4 regions of the Pseudomonas sp. FA117 genome follow, and region 3 is predicted to be linked to each of the others. Evidence: riboswitches for the same ligand, from Rfam matches in the RefSeq annotation. Region 3 holds a riboswitch; each other region holds the start of a gene.

Region 1 (3,716 bases), 670 kb from region 3:
AAACCTACCCTCAGGCACCCGCTCGGGCAAGGCCCTGAGCGGCACGAACAGCGCCTGGGAAACAGCTTGCAAACATGTCATGCAACCACTGGGGAGAAATTTCCTGCCTACGGACCACGGCTTCTGCTAAAACGCGACGGTTCCCCTGCTGCCGAAGACGCCCATGACCGAATCCCTGCTGACCCACTTCAAACGCCGCTGGCTGGCCTGGCTGGCCATGACCCTGCTGGTGGTGGGCCTGCCGGCAGGCTGCGCCGTGCTCCAGCACAAGGAGCGGGAACTGGTGTTTCGCATCGAACCGGGCCAGGCCAGCTGGTTCCGCGGATTGCCGGCCGAGGTGCAGGAACTGGACCTGCGCCCGCGCAGCTTCACCGACGGCCAGAGCCTGCACGCCTGGTGGTGGCCGGCCAGGCGCGCCGATGCCCCGGCGATTCTCTACCTGCACGGCGTGCGCTGGAACCTCACCGGCCAGTTGTTCCGCATCGAGCAACTGCATGCCATGGGCTATTCGGTGCTCGCCGTGGACTACCGCGGCTTTGGCCAGAGTCGGGGCGACCTGCCGTCCGAGGCCACGGTCTACGAAGATGCACGCATCGCCTGGGAGCGCTTCGCCCAGCTGCAGCCGGTAGCGGGCAAACGCCTGATCTTCGGCCATTCGCTGGGCGGTGCGGTGGCGGTGGAACTGGCCTCGGAACTGAGCCGCCATGCGCGTGAGGATGGCCAGCCGGTCCCCGCGCGCGGGCTGATCCTGGAGTCGACCTTCACCTCCCTTGGCGACGTTGCCACCGCAGTGGCCGACACCTCGCTGCCGGTGCGCTGGCTGCTGTCGCAGAAGTTCGACTCGCTGGGCAAGATCGCCGAGGTCGGCCTGCCGCTGCTGTTGGTGCACGGCCAGGATGATCGCTTCGTCCCGCCACGTTTCAGTCAGGCGCTGTTCGACGCCGCGCAGGAGCCCAAGACCCTGCTGCTGGTGCCCGGGGCCACCCACAACAACAGCATGAGCCTGGCGGGTCAGCGCTACCGGCGGGCAATCGAGGCGTTGCTCTGAGCGTGCCGACACTCACTGCACCGGCAGGAAGTTCATCAACAACAGGCTTTGCGCATAGTTGAGGCCGATACGCCGGTAGCGCTCGTCGAGCATCTGCGCCAGCAGGTCCAGGCGCGCGACGATCTTGCCGAATTCGACCGCGAAGCTCAGATTGCTGCCTTCCTCGGAGATTTCGTTGGAGAACAGCAGCAAAACGCCGTTGGCGTCCTGGCGCTGGCTGAGCATCCAGGTGGCCTTCTCGATGTTGCGCGCAGCGTTGTTGACGAACAACGGATCGATGGCGTCGGTCATGTAGAACTCGGTACGACCGCCATGGGCGGTGACCAGCATGCTGCCGATGGCATAGATGAACGCCCCGACCCGGTCGCCACGAAACTCCGGGCTCAAGGCATAGCTCAAGGCTGCCAGGTCGCGGCGCTCGCCCAATTGCGGCAGCGGCTGGCGCTGCTCGATGGCTTGGCGGATCTGCCGTTCGGCGGTGGCGGCATCCAGGTAGCCGGACTGCCTCCACTGGTTGGGATTGCGCAGGTACAGCTTGTTCATCAGCAGGTACAGGCTCTGCAGGTTGTCACGCATCGACAGGGTCGCCATGCGGTCGACGCTGGTCTGGAACAACTCGCTCGGCTGGCCATTGCCCAACTGCGTGAACAGGTCGCGGCCATCCTGCGCGGTACAGGCGCACAGGCCGGTCATGACACCCGCAAGCAACAGGCGGGTGCAGCGATGAAAGACAGAAACGGGCATCTGCTCCGGGATCCGGGGTCAGTGGCCGGGCCGGTGATCGGCGCAGCCTGGCCATGGATAGAGCCTGGGAATCGGAAAAAGTGCGGCGAACCGCGCAAAGCGGGCACCGCGCCGCACTTGCCGAGCATTTCGTAACAAGAATTGACGGCCAAACACGGCCGTGATTTGCTAATACATTACGTAGGGTGCCCCGCACAGGGGTGAAACGGGAAACCGGTGCGTCCAGGTCCAGTCATGGGCCGGACAAGTCCGGTGCTGCCCCCGCAACGGTAAGCGAGCGCGCGTCTGATCCACTGTGTCGGCAGTACGGCATGGGAAGGTGACGCCACACCGGGAGCCCCGCTCCTGCTCGTCAGCCCGGAGACCGGCCCGACGTACCTTGATCACACCCCGCGGTGGGCGGGCGCTGTTGCTGACCCCGGGCGATGTTCGTCCGGGGTCGCCGCGCTTCCTGTCGCCATGAAAAAAAAGCAGAGGAATGCGTCATGTCCGTCACCAGCGCCAAACACAGCATCGCCACTCCCGTCAGCCTCAGCCAGCGCCTCGTGGTCGCGGTCGGCGCCAGCCTGCTGGGCCTGTGCCTGGTGTACTTCGCCGGGTTCTCGCACCTGGAGGCCGTGCACAACGCGGCCCACGACACGCGCCACAGCGCCGCCTTCCCTTGCCACTGAGTGCCCAGCAATGATCAAGCGTATTGCCCGAACCGCGGGCTTCAGCGGTCTGCTGGCCGCCCTGTTGCTGACCCTGCTGCAAAGCTTCTGGGTCGCGCCGCTGATTCTGCAGGCTGAAACCTACGAGAACGCCGCGCCGGCCGAACAGCACGAACATGCCGGCGGCGAAGCCGGCGCAGGCCATGAACACAGTGAAGAAGCCTGGTCGCCGGAAGACGGCTGGCAGCGCGTGCTGTCGACCACGGGCGGCAACCTGGTGGTGGCGGTCGGCTTTGCCCTGATTCTTGCGGCGCTGTACAGCCTGCGCGAGCCTGGACGGGTCAGCACTGGCGCGCTGTGGGGCCTGGGCGGCTTCGCAGTGTTCTGCCTGGCGCCAACCCTGGGCCTGCCACCGGAACTGCCCGGCACCGCCGCTGCCGACCTGGCCCAGCGCCAGACCTGGTGGATCGGCACCGCTGCCGCCACCGCCGTGGGCCTGGCACTGCTGGTGTTCGCCCGCCACTGGTTGCTCAAGGTGCTGGGCGCAGCGTTGCTGGTGGTGCCTCACCTGATCGGCGCACCTCAGCCCGAAGTCCACGAAAGCCTGGCGCCCGAAGCGCTTGAGGCACAGTTCAAGGTCGCCTCCTGGCTGACCAATGCCGCGTTCTGGGTGGCCCTGGGCCTGATCAGCGCCTGGCTCTACCGCCGATCCGCGCAGGCCTGATGACGGCGCTGTACGCCGGTTTCGGTTGCCGTCGAGGGTGTCCGCTGCAGGTGCTGGACACCCTGTTGCGGCGCACCCTGGCCGACAACGGCCTGGCGCTGGCAGAGCTGCGAGGTATTGCCAGTATCGATCTTAAGGCCGACGAGCCAGGGTTGCGGCAGTTGGCCGAACGACTCGGACTACCCCTGGTGTTCTACTCGGCCTTGCAGCTACAGCCCTACCTTCCCCGACTCAGCCACCGCTCCGCGATTGCCTTCGAAGCCACCGGCTGCTGGGGCGTGGCCGAAAGTGCCGCGCTGGCAGCGGCCGGCGACCGGCACGCGGATCCCGTTCTGCGGGTCAGCCGGCAAGTGCTCGACAGCGCTACCCTTGCGCTGGCGTGCAGCGGATAATCGCGTTCCATTCATTTCAAGGACTTGCCATGACGGTCTATTTCATCGGCGCCGGCCCCGGCGATCCCGAGCTGATCACGGTCAAGGGCCAGCGCCTGATTCGTCAATGCCCGGTGATCATCTACGCCGGCTCCCTGGTGCCACCGGCAGTGCTCGAA
Region 2 (3,716 bases), 350 kb from region 3:
AGCCTATCGCGCGCAGTTCCGCATCCAGCGCGCCGAACTGCTGCCCAAGGTTTCCGCCGATACCAAGGGCCAGCGTCAGTATCTGCCGCGCAGCATGACCGGCACCGGCGACGGCGCCATCACCCAGACCTACGCCGCCACCCTGGGCGTGAGCGCCTATGAGCTCGACCTGTTCGGCCGCCTGCGCAGCCTCAGCGACAAGGCCCTGCTCACCTACCTGCCCAGCGAACAGGCGCAGCGCAGCGTGCAGTTGGGCCTGGTGGCCAGTGTCGCCAGTGGCTACCTGACCTGGCGCGCCGACCTCGAACTGCTCGAACTGTCGCGCCAGACCCTTGCCGCCGACCAGCAGAGCCTGCGCCTGACCCAAGGCCAGCGCCGCGCCGGCACCGCGTCAGCGCTGCAACAGATCCAGGCGCAGACCAGCGTCGACAGCGCCCGCGCCGCCGTCGCCCGCTATCAGCGCCAGGTGGCCCAGGACATCAACCAGCTCACCCTGCTGGTCGGTGTGCCCCTGGACGAGGGCAACCCAGGCCTGCCGCTGGCGGCGCAGCAGATGATCGGCCTGCCGGCCGGCTTGCCCTCGGCACTGCTGCAGCGTCGCCCCGACATCCTCGAAGCCGAGTACCAGCTGCGCGCTGCCAACGCCGACATCGGCGCAGCCCGGGCAGCGTTCTTTCCCAGCATCAGCCTGACCGCCAATGCCGGCAGCAGCAGCCGCGAGCTGTCCGGCCTGTTCGACGGCGGCAGCGGCACCTGGCTGTTCCAGCCACAGATCAACCTGCCGCTGTTCACAGCCGGCAGCCTGCGTGCCAGCCTCGATTACGCACGCCTGCAAAAGCAGATCGAGGTCGCGCGCTATGAAAAATCGATCCAGGTGGCCTTCCAGGAAGTCTCCGACGGGCTTGCCGCGCGGGCGACCTACCAGCGCCAGTTGCTGGCCCAGCGTGACCTGGTGGATTCGACCCAGCGTTACTACGACCTGGCCCGCAACCGCTATCGCATCGGCGTCGACAGCAGCCTGACCTTCCTCGACGCCCAGCGCTCGCTGTTCAGCGCCCAGCAGGGGCTGATCAACGACCGGCTGGCCCAGTTGCTCGCCGAGGTCAACCTGTACGCCGCCCTCGGCGGCGGTTGGGCGCCCCATCCATGAAGCCCGCTTGCGCAACCGTCGGTCGGCACTGACGTCAGTTGCATGGACCGCACTGGCTCGACAGCCACTCCCAGATAATGAGGGCTTGCCCAAGGGCGGCCCCTCACTCCTGTGTTGGCCCGCCTGCGGGTGGGCCTTTTTTCAACCCAGCGAGGGTGGACGTCATGAACGAAAAGCACTGGATGGGCGGCGGCGACGCTCAGAGCGACTGGCCCGAGCTCGAGCCTGAGCCCCGCAACGACCGCGTCGATGACCCGGACGTGGACCCTGACCTCAACGAGGATGAAGACAATCGCCCCGGCGTGCCGGCCAGCGATCCGGAGTCCGGTGCCTGAGCGCCTGCGGCCCGGGCCGCGGTTGACTCCCCTGCCCATAAATGCTCAGATGCGCCCCTTGTTTCAGGTGTCCACGACCGCCGTGTCGGGGATTAAACGGGAAGCCGGTGCCTCGCCCAGTGCGACCAGTCCGGCGCTGCCCCCGCAACGGTAAGCGAGCGACGCATTCGATACACCACTGTGCCTGCGGCATGGGAAGGTGAGTGCCTCACGCCCCTCGCAAGCCCGGAGACCGGCCTGTCACTGCAGTTGGCAACACCCGCGGTGGGCGGGCGTGGGCCGGTCTTCGCGGCAGCCTTGCCTGCGCGACGCCTCCACGCGCATCCACCGTTCGGGTTTCACTCACCCTGCGACGGTCCGCTCATGTCACGCCCCACCCTGCATATCCAAGGCCTGCACTGGTCGCCGCACAGCGGTGGGCGCGCCCTGCTCGAGAACATCGACCTGCAGATCGGCGCCGGCGAGTTCGTCGGCCTGATCGGCCCAAACGGCAGCGGCAAGACCAGCCTGCTGCGCTGTGCCTACCGCTTCAATCGCCCGCACGCTGGCCAGGTCCAGCTCGATGGCGAAGACATCTGGCAACGCAACCCACGCTGGGTAGCGCAGCGTATCGCGGTGATGCTGCAGGAATTTCCCGAGGACTTCGGCCTGACCGTGCGCGATGTCGTGGCCATGGGCCGCACGCCGCACCTGGGCTGGTTCGACGGCGACGGCGACCCGGGCCTGATCGACGACACCCTGGCCAGGCTCGGCCTGCTGCCCCGCGCCCTGGATGCGTTCGTCTGCCTGTCGGGCGGCGAAAAGCAGCGCGTGCTGCTGGCCCGGGCGCTGGTCCAGGAGCCGCGCCTGCTGATTCTCGACGAGCCGACCAACCATCTCGACCCCCGCTTCCAGCTGGCCCTGCTGCAGCAACTGCGCGGTACCGGCCTGAGCCTGCTGGCCAGCTTCCACGACCTGAACCTGGCAGCCGCCTTCTGTGACCGCCTGTACGTGATCGACGGCGGCCGCATCGTCACCCATGGCACGCCGGAGCAGGTGCTGACCGAGCAATGCCTGGCCGAGGTGTTCGGCGTGCAGGCCCTGGTCGACCGCCACCCGCTGGCCTCCCATCCACGCATTACCTGGATCAGCCCCGCATGAAACCGCTGCTCACCTGCCTGGCCCTGCTCAGCGCCCTGCCCCTGTTCGCCCAGGCCGAAAGCTACCCGCTGACCGTACGCAGTTGCGACCGTGACGTGACCTTCACCCACGCGCCGCAGCACGCCGTCAGCCACGACATCAACCTCACCGGCATGCTCCTGGCCCTGGGCCTGCGCGATCACATGGCCGGCTACAGCGGCATCAGCGGCTGGAAGACCCTCGACCCGAGCCTGCGCGAGGCGCTGGCAGGCCTGCCGGAGCTGGCACCGCGCTATGTGTCTGTGGAGAACCTGCTCGATGCCGATGCCGACTTTTTCCTGGCCGGCTGGAGCTATGGCATGCGCATCGGCGGCCCGGTCACGCCCCAGACCCTGGCGCCATTCGGTATCCCGGTGTACGAGCTGAGCGAGTCGTGCTCGTGGATCATGCCGCAGCGCCAGGCCAGCCTCGAAGACCTGTACCGCGACCTGGACAACCTGGGTCGGATATTCGATGTGCGCGAGCGCGCCAGCGTGCTGGTCAGCCAGCTGCGCCAGCGGGTCGAACGGGTCGCGGCGCAAGTGGCCCAGGCCGGGCAACGGCCACGGGTGTTCCTCTACGACAGCGGCGAAGACCGCCCCACCACCTCGGGGCGCCTGGGCATGCCGCAGGCTCTGATCAGCGCTGCCGGTGGTGACAATGTGATGAGCGACGTGAGCGCCAGCTGGACCCAGGTCAACTGGGAAAGCGTGGTGGAGCGCGACCCGGAGGTGATCGTCATCGTCGACTACGGCCCGACTTCGTGGCAGCAGAAACGTGATTTCCTCCTGCAGCACCCGGCGCTGGGCAGCGTCGAGGCGATCCGCAAGCAGCGCTTCGTGGTCCTGTCGTACCTGGAGGTCACGCCCTCGGTGGAGAACGCCCAGGCCATCGAGACCCTGGCCGGCGCCCTGCATCCGCAACTGTTCGCCGGGGCCCGTCACTGATGCCGATCCGCAGCCCTGCCGGCTATCGCCTGCTGATCGTCTCGCTGCTCCTGGCCCTGCTGCTGTCGTGCCTGCTGTCGCTGGGCTTCGGCTCGGCACAGGTGGAGCTGGGCAAGGTGCTCGGCA
Region 3 (3,716 bases):
TGGTGATTTGCCGGGCCCTATCGCGGGACAAGTCCGCGATGGGGCCGGCAAGGTCTACAGGATCAGAAGCTGTAGTCCACCGTCGCGAAGTACGAGCGCGGTGCGCCCAGCAGCCATTGTTCGTCGCTGTGGGCGGCAACCACGTAGTCGCGGTTGAACAGGTTGTTCAACTGCAGGCCCAGGCGCACGTCGGGCAGCACCTGCCAGCCGAGGTTGGCATCGACCACGGTGTAGCCGGGGACGCTGTAGGCGTTGGCGGTGTCGGCATAGCGCTGGTCGACGTAGCGCAGGCCGACGCCGGCGTCGACGGTCTGGCCGAAGCCTTTGCTCAGCCAGAGGTTGGCGGTGCGGCGCGGGACGTTGGCCGGGCGGTTGCCGGCGCGATCATGGACGACATCGTCATCGTCATCGTCCACTTCATTGAACTCATCATATTTGGCACGTACCACCGCTGCGTTCGCGGACATTTGCCATTGATTGCCGAGGTCCAGTTCCAGCGTTGCTTCCACACCGTCGGAGGTCTGCTGCCCGGCTTGCTGTGGCTCATGTAGAGCAGACGCCGGGTTATTCACCAATAGCTTCTTCTTGACGATGTGATACGCCGCCAGTGTCCATTCGCCACGACCGTCCCAGAACCGCTGCTTGAGGCCCAGTTCGGTCTGTTTCGACTCTGTGAGGTCGTAGTTGATCTGGCGCGTGCTGAGGCTGATCAGGTTGTTCACACCGTCTTCGCTGGTGGAGTACTGACCGTACAACGACAGGTCGTCGGTCACCGCGAACACCAGGCCGGCGCGCCAGTTGCCGCCCTGCAGGCTGCGGTCGACGCGGCTGCCATCTATCAGGTTGTCACGGTCGATATGGTTCTGGTCGCGGCGGATACCGGTTACCAGCGACAGACGATCGGTGAGCTGGGTGCGGTTCTCGGCGAACAACGCGAAAGTGTGGGTGGTGGAGAGGGTCTGGGGCCGGGTTGCATTCTGGCTCTGGAACCAACCGGGCGCCGGGTGCCACGGATCGATATAGTCGCCACCGATATCTTTGTACGGCGAGTTGTTGTCGACATTGAAGCGGATCTTGTTGTACTCCGCGCCCACCACGGTCTTGCTGTTCAAGCCGAACAGCGAGTGATCGAAGGTGAAGCTCTGGCGATCACCGATCTGCTCCTGGTTGTGCTTGATCTCCAGATAACCCTTGCGCAGCAGTTGCTCTTGCTCGCCAATCCACTGGTAGTCCTCGGCATTGCGCCAATGCCGGCGACTCTTGATGTAGTACAGCTGGTTGCTGGCCGTGACGCTGTCGCTGATCGTCCAGTCGGTATTGAAGCGCGTCCACTCGTCGTGGTAGCGCTGCACATCGTTCTGGATGTTGTAGTTCTTCTTGCGCAGGCTGTCGCGCAGGTGGCCGTCGATCAGCGGCGTGCCGAAATAGTTGGCCGGCTGCGCATCGCCGCGCTCATGGGCCAGGGTGAAGCTCAGGTCGTCGGTGGCATCGAAGCGCAGGGCGGCGCTCAGGGCCAGGCTGCGAGAGTCGGTGCGGTCGACCCAGCCGTTGCCCTCCTGCTTGTTCAGGGTCAGGCGGTAGCTCAGGCGTTCGCTCAGGCTGCCGCCGCTGTCCAGGCCCAGTTGCTGGCGATCCCACGAGCCGTAGCCCAGGCGCAGGTGGTTGCGGATCTCGCCGTCGAAGGGCTTTTTCGGGATCACGTTGATCACCGCGCCCGTGGCGCCTTCGCCATAGAGCACCGAGGCCGGGCCGCGGATCACGTCGATGCGCTCGACCATCCACGGGTCGACCGGGAAGGTCTGGGTGCCGGCACCGGTGTACAGGCGCGAACCGTCGAACAGGGTCATCACCGAGGAATGGCCGGTGAAACCGCGGGCGGAGAGGGCGGTGTTGCCGTTGCCCGGGGTACCGACCGAGGTGATGCCGGGTGAGCGGGTCACGGCGTCCTGCACGGTGAGGTTGGCGCGTTGCTGGATTTGCTCGGACGTGATGCTGCTGGTGCTGGCCGGTGTCTCCAGGGCACTGAGGTTCAGGCGCGAACCTGCCTGGGTGGGGGTGGCCAGGTCGACGGTGTGCTCGTCACGGGTGTCGGTGATGGCGGTCGAAGGCAGGTCCAGGACCTTGCCTTGCGGCTGCTCGGCCAGGGCCGGCAGGGAGACGGCCATGCAGGCGGCCAGGGTGTGAAGCGTGAAGTGTCGGGACATGTCGTTCCACGGGTTCAGGAATGAATGGAGCCCGGTGGAAACAACGCAAAGACGAGCAACACGCACGCAGGCGCGCACGCGAACACCGGCCTGCGCCCGCCCACCGCGGGTTTGCCAACTGAAGCGTCAGGCCGGTCTCCGGGCTTGCGAGGGTCGTGAAGCCTTCACCTTCCCATGCAGATGCACAGTGGTGTGTCGAAAGCTTCGCTCGCTTACCGTTGCGGGGACAGCGCCGGACTTGTCTGCAAAGACGCACCGGCTTCCCGTTTCACCCTGCGCACGGCGGCGCAGGACACCTGAAACTGGCGCGCATCTGACCACCGAACGCAAGGGGAGTCAATCGTTTGGATGGGCGTAAATCTGTGAAGGACTGCGAGGTTGCGCGTTTTTATTGAATTTTTTTCGAACTTTTCCTGCATGCGTTGTCTCGAACCGCTCGTTCGCCCTTTTTTATTCACGTCATGGAGACTTTCGCGAATGTTCACTGGAAAACTGCTGCGTCACACCTGCGCCCTGGCCCTGCTCGGCGCCCCCCTGGCAGCGATGGCAGCCCCCAGCACCGACCCGCTGTTCACCTTCGGCCTGCTCGGTTCCTACGACAAGTTCAAGTTCGAAGGCGGCGGCGACTCCGACAAGGAGCACCTGGGCCAAGGCGGTGTGTTCGCCAACTTCGGCAACAAGATGACTGCCGAATCCGGCTTCATCTACCAGATCGGTGCCGAAGCCAAATACGGCAAGAAGAACGACAACAAGCTCAAGGAGGCCCAGGCCGACCTCGACCTTGGCTGGCGTGCCGCGCTGGATGCGCGCAACTTCGTCGACGTCATCGTCGGCGGCGGCTACAGCTGGACCCGCTTCGAGCCCGAGATCAACGATCTGGACACCAAGCTGACCTACAAGTCGCCGTTCGCCAAGGCGGCCCTGGGTTACAACCACCAGTTCGACGCCTCGACCCTGCGTGTCGAAGTCGGTGCACGTCACACCATTGATGGTCGCGCGCGCCTGAAGGTCGACGATTTCGGCAGCGACAGCGTCGACATGAAGGACCGCACCAACCCCTATGCCGAAGTCACCTTGCTGATGAACCAGCAGGGCGGCATGCCGATCCAGGCCGGCGTGTACTACACCCGCACCGAGTACAAGCTCGACGAGGATTCGCCGGTCGCCGACAACAACAAGCTCAAGCGTGACGAGTTTGGCGTGAAGGTCGGCCTGGCGTTCTGATGCCTCAGATGGCTGTATGCGTCATGCAGGGGCGGGCGTGTGCCGTTCCTGCAGACCGCAGTGACCGGGGCTAACGCCCCCGTCGCCGCGACACCCGCGCCTCGATGTTCTTGCGCCCGATCAGCAGCGCCGGCTTCTCCGTCACCGGCTCGTCGGCCAGCCATTTGTACATCACCAGGCAATCGACCAGGCCCAGCGTCGCATGGCGATAAGCCTTGGGCAGGCGTCCGACGGTCTCGAAACCGAGTGAGTGCCACAGCGCCACCGCCACCTCGTTGCTCGCCACCA
Region 4 (3,716 bases), 860 kb from region 3:
AGGCGGGCATGAACCTGCCGCGTTCGACCCGCGAGATGATCAACGTCGACGCCCCCAAGGTTGCACGCAACAAGCTCAAGCCGGGTGACCTGCTGTTCTTCAGCACCAACGGTCGCGGCCGCGTCAGCCACGCCGGCATCTACCTGGGCGACAACCAGTTCATCCACTCCAGCAGCCGCCGCAGCGGTGGCGTGCGCATCGACAACCTCGATGACCGTTACTGGAGCAAGACCTTCATCGAAGCCAAGCGTGCCTTGGCCATGGCGCCGACCACCACCCTGTCGCGCAACTGATATCAAAATGCTGTATCCTCGCACGGCGGCGTAGCTGAAAAGCTAGCCGCCGTGCGCATTTACGAATAGCGTCTAATCTAAATCCTTAACTCTTTTTTCGGCTGCGGCCGATTGGTCTCAGACAGGTTCTGACCCATGACGATGCTGACGCGCTTCGCACTCCTTTCCCTCGCGGCACTGCTCGCCGCCTGTTCCAGCCGTGCTCCGGCTCCGGCCCCTGTGGTCAAGCCGCAGGTCACCTTCATCGACCAGCCTTCATCTTCGCCTGTGGCGGACGACGTGCTGATCCGTGCCATCGGCCTGGTCGGCACGCCGTACCGTTGGGGCGGCAACACGCCGGATTCGGGGTTCGATTGCAGCGGGCTGATCGGCTATGTGTACCGCGGTGCGGCGAACATCAACCTGCCGCGCTCGACCCGCGAGATGATCGTCATGCGTGCCCCGAGCGTTGACATCAATTCACTGCAGTCCGGTGACCTGGTGTTCTTCGCCACCGGCGGCGGCTCGCAGGTGAGCCATGCGGGGATCTACGTGGGGGAGGGGCGCTTCGTGCATGCGCCGTCCACCGGCGGTACCGTGCGGCTCGACTACCTGTCGAACAGCTACTGGTCCAAGGCGTACCTGCAGGCCAAGCGGGTGTTGGCGCCGGGGCATCTCGCGCAGAACCCCTGATGGTGTCGGGAAAGGGCTGCGCAGCAGCCCCCGAGCCCTGTACTCAAGCCTGCTTGAGCAACAACGCCACCCCTGGATGATACTGCCCTGACTCGTTATGCAACTTGCGGTACGCATACGGGAAGTACCAGGCAATTGCGCAGGCTGTGTGCTTGTTCAAGTCATCGACCAGATCCTGCAATTCCTCCGGGCTGGCATGCTGTCCCGCCTTCCATGGGCTGACGAACAGCGCTCCGGCCTTCAGCTGGCTGGGGTAGGCGGTCAGCCGCGCCAAGGTCGCGCTCTCCTGCAGGGCGCCCGCCAGGTCCAGGCGGGCAATCTTTGGCCAGCGCTGCTCGGTGTGCAGATGAATGGAGTGTTCGGCGCCGGCAATCGACAGATCGCAGCGCCCCTCGCGCTCGCCTTCGTCACGCTGCTTCTTGCTCTGGTAGTGCTGCAGCGCCACCAGCTCGGCCTGCCAGGCTGCGGCGGCGAGGATCCCGGCATTGGCCTGGGCGCCATGCCAGTAGGGCGCATCGCCGTCGCCATGGATCTGGTTGAAACGGTCGATGCAGTCGACCCAGCGTTCCAGGGCCGGACGCAGGAATTCCAGGTGCGGGTTGTGGATGATCAAGCCTTGCATGACGCGCTCTCCTTTTATTATGGTCGCGTGCAGCTGGGTGATGGCTATGTGATATCACTGCTTCGATAGTGAGACAAGCATCCACATCAACCGTTCATCGTCGGTGTTCAATTGACGCTCCCGGTGCAACCCTCTAACCTTCGCGGCGTGTTTCAGGTGCTCTGCGGATCGGCTCCGTCAGGGTGAAACTGGGAAGCCGGTGGGCGCCAGCAAGGCGCGAATCCGGCGCTGCCCCCGCAACGGTAGGTGAGTCAAGATCGCGCAGGGCCACTGGGGCATTCGTCCCCCGGGAAGGCGCGCGGTTTCGGGCCAGGGCCCGGCTCACGAGCCCGGAGACCGGCCTGTCACTGCCAACGGCATCACGGAGGGTGATGCGCGCTGACCCGTGCTATTGCCACGGCCCCTGCGCGCGCCCTTCGCTTGCCTGCCTTGTTTATCTGTCGTTGCCTGGTGCCCGCCCGCGAGTGCCCCACCGGCGCGTCGACAGCCTGCGGAGAACCCCTGATGAGCGAATCCACCGAACGCGACGAACGCCACCTGGCGCGCATGCAGCGCAAGAAGGCGATCATCGACGAACGTATCGCCAATTCCCCCAACGAATGCGGCCTGCTGCTGGTGCTGACCGGCAATGGCAAGGGCAAGAGCAGCTCGGCCTTCGGCATGCTCGCCCGCGCGCTCGGGCATGGCATGCAGTGCGGGGTGGTGCAGTTCATCAAGGGGCGCAACAGCACCGGCGAAGAACTGTTCTTCCGCCGCTTCCCCGATGAAGTGCGCTATCACGTGATGGGCGAAGGCTTTACCTGGGAAACCCAGGACCGCCAGCGCGACATCGCCGCTGCAGAAGCGGCCTGGGCAGTCTCTCGCCAGTTGCTGCAGGATCCTTCGGTACAGTTCGTGGTACTCGATGAACTGAACATCGCTCTCAAGCACGGCTACCTCGACCTCGACCAGGTGCTTTCGGACATCCAGGCGCGCCCGCCGATGCAGCATGTGATCGTCACCGGTCGCGGGGCCAAGCCGGAAATGGTCGAACTGGCCGACACCGTCACCGAGATGGGCATGCTCAAGCACGCCTTCCAGGCGGGCATCCGTGCGCAGAAGGGCGTCGAACTGTGACTCGAGCCTCACGTCACTGCCCGGCGGTGCTGATTGCCGCGCCGGCATCCGGCCAGGGCAAGACCACCGTCACCGCCGCCCTGGCGCGCCTGCACCGCAACCTCGGGCGCAAGGTCCGGGTGTTCAAGTGCGGGCCTGATTTTCTCGACCCGATGATTCTCGAGCGCGCCAGCGGTGCGCCGGTGTACCAGCTGGACATGTGGATGATCGGCGAGCAGGAAAGCCGTCGCCTGTTGTGGGAGGCCGCTGCCGAAGCCGACCTGATCCTGATCGAAGGCGTCATGGGCCTGTTCGACGGCACGCCGTCGAGCGCCGACCTTGCGCGGCATTTCGGCGTGCCGGTGCTGGCGGTGATCGACGGCACGGCCATGGCCCAGACCTTTGGCGCCCTGGCCCTGGGGCTGGCGCGCTACCAGGCCGACCTGCCGTTTGCCGGCGTGCTGGCCAACCGGGTCGGCAGCCTGCGCCATGCGCAGCTGCTCGAAGGCAGCCTGACCGAAGGCCTGCGTTGGTACGGTGGGTTGTCGCGCGAACGCGGCATCGAGCTGCCCAGCCGCCACCTGGGGCTGGTCCAGGCCAGCGAACTGAACGACCTCGACGCCCGCCTCGACGCGGCCGCCGAAGCCCTGGGCGCCAGCTGCGATGCCGCCTTGCCGCCACCGGTGGCGTTCGTCGAGCCGCAAGCGGTGGAGCCGGGCACAAGCCTTGTCGGCGTACGCATCGGCGTGGCCCGGGATGAGGCTTTTGCCTTCCTCTATGGCGCCAACCTCGACCTGCTGCGCGAGCATGGCGCCGAGCTCGTGTTCTTCTCGCCCCTGCACGACCAGCAGTTGCCTGTGGTCGACAGCCTCTACCTGCCCGGAGGCTATCCGGAACTGCACCACCACGCGCTGGCAGCCAACGCCCCGATGCGCGAGGCGATCCGCGGCCATCACGCCGAAGGCAAGCCGTTGCTGGCCGAGTGTGGTGGCATGCTGTATCTGCTCGATGCGCTGACCGACGTTGCCGGTGAA

The links. A riboswitch is a leader RNA that binds a small molecule or an ion and turns the genes downstream of it on or off. The one in region 3 is predicted to bind cobalamin.
Region 1: it holds a riboswitch for cobalamin, as region 3 does, so the genes downstream of both, AC1TXO_RS13915 (CbtB domain-containing protein) here and AC1TXO_RS10905 (TonB-dependent receptor) in region 3, are expected to answer to the same signal.
Region 2: it holds a riboswitch for cobalamin, as region 3 does, so the genes downstream of both, AC1TXO_RS12440 (ABC transporter ATP-binding protein) here and AC1TXO_RS10905 (TonB-dependent receptor) in region 3, are expected to answer to the same signal.
Region 4: it holds a riboswitch for cobalamin, as region 3 does, so the genes downstream of both, cobO (cob(I)yrinic acid a,c-diamide adenosyltransferase) here and AC1TXO_RS10905 (TonB-dependent receptor) in region 3, are expected to answer to the same signal.

What each region holds. Positions count from the first base shown of each region.
Region 1 covers NZ_CM170675.1:3,026,568-3,030,283, forward strand. Annotated here, with positions in the region: gene AC1TXO_RS13905 (alpha/beta hydrolase) at 164-1,048, shown strand; gene AC1TXO_RS13910 (hypothetical protein) at 1,061-1,792, opposite strand; cobalamin riboswitch at 1,959-2,179, shown strand; gene AC1TXO_RS13915 (CbtB domain-containing protein) at 2,278-2,463, shown strand; gene AC1TXO_RS13920 (CbtA family protein) at 2,474-3,166, shown strand; gene AC1TXO_RS13925 (cobalamin biosynthesis protein) at 3,166-3,558, shown strand; gene cobM (precorrin-4 C(11)-methyltransferase) at 3,588-3,716, shown strand, end outside.
Region 2 covers NZ_CM170675.1:2,714,017-2,717,732, reverse strand. Annotated here, with positions in the region: gene AC1TXO_RS12450 (efflux transporter outer membrane subunit) at 1-1,150, shown strand, start outside; gene AC1TXO_RS12445 (hypothetical protein) at 1,315-1,485, shown strand; cobalamin riboswitch at 1,534-1,740, shown strand; gene AC1TXO_RS12440 (ABC transporter ATP-binding protein) at 1,849-2,625, shown strand; gene AC1TXO_RS12435 (ABC transporter substrate-binding protein) at 2,622-3,590, shown strand; gene AC1TXO_RS12430 (FecCD family ABC transporter permease) at 3,590-3,716, shown strand, end outside.
Region 3 covers NZ_CM170675.1:2,361,314-2,365,029, forward strand. Annotated here, with positions in the region: gene AC1TXO_RS10905 (TonB-dependent receptor) at 63-2,204, opposite strand; cobalamin riboswitch at 2,317-2,519, opposite strand; gene AC1TXO_RS10910 (outer membrane beta-barrel protein) at 2,682-3,428, shown strand; gene AC1TXO_RS10915 (GNAT family N-acetyltransferase) at 3,499-3,716, opposite strand, start outside.
Region 4 covers NZ_CM170675.1:1,497,986-1,501,701, forward strand. Annotated here, with positions in the region: gene AC1TXO_RS07065 (C40 family peptidase) at 1-293, shown strand, start outside; gene AC1TXO_RS07070 (C40 family peptidase) at 429-965, shown strand; gene AC1TXO_RS07075 (hypothetical protein) at 1,009-1,587, opposite strand; cobalamin riboswitch at 1,725-1,946, shown strand; gene cobO (cob(I)yrinic acid a,c-diamide adenosyltransferase) at 2,092-2,703, shown strand; gene AC1TXO_RS07085 (cobyrinic acid a,c-diamide synthase CobB) at 2,700-3,716, shown strand, end outside.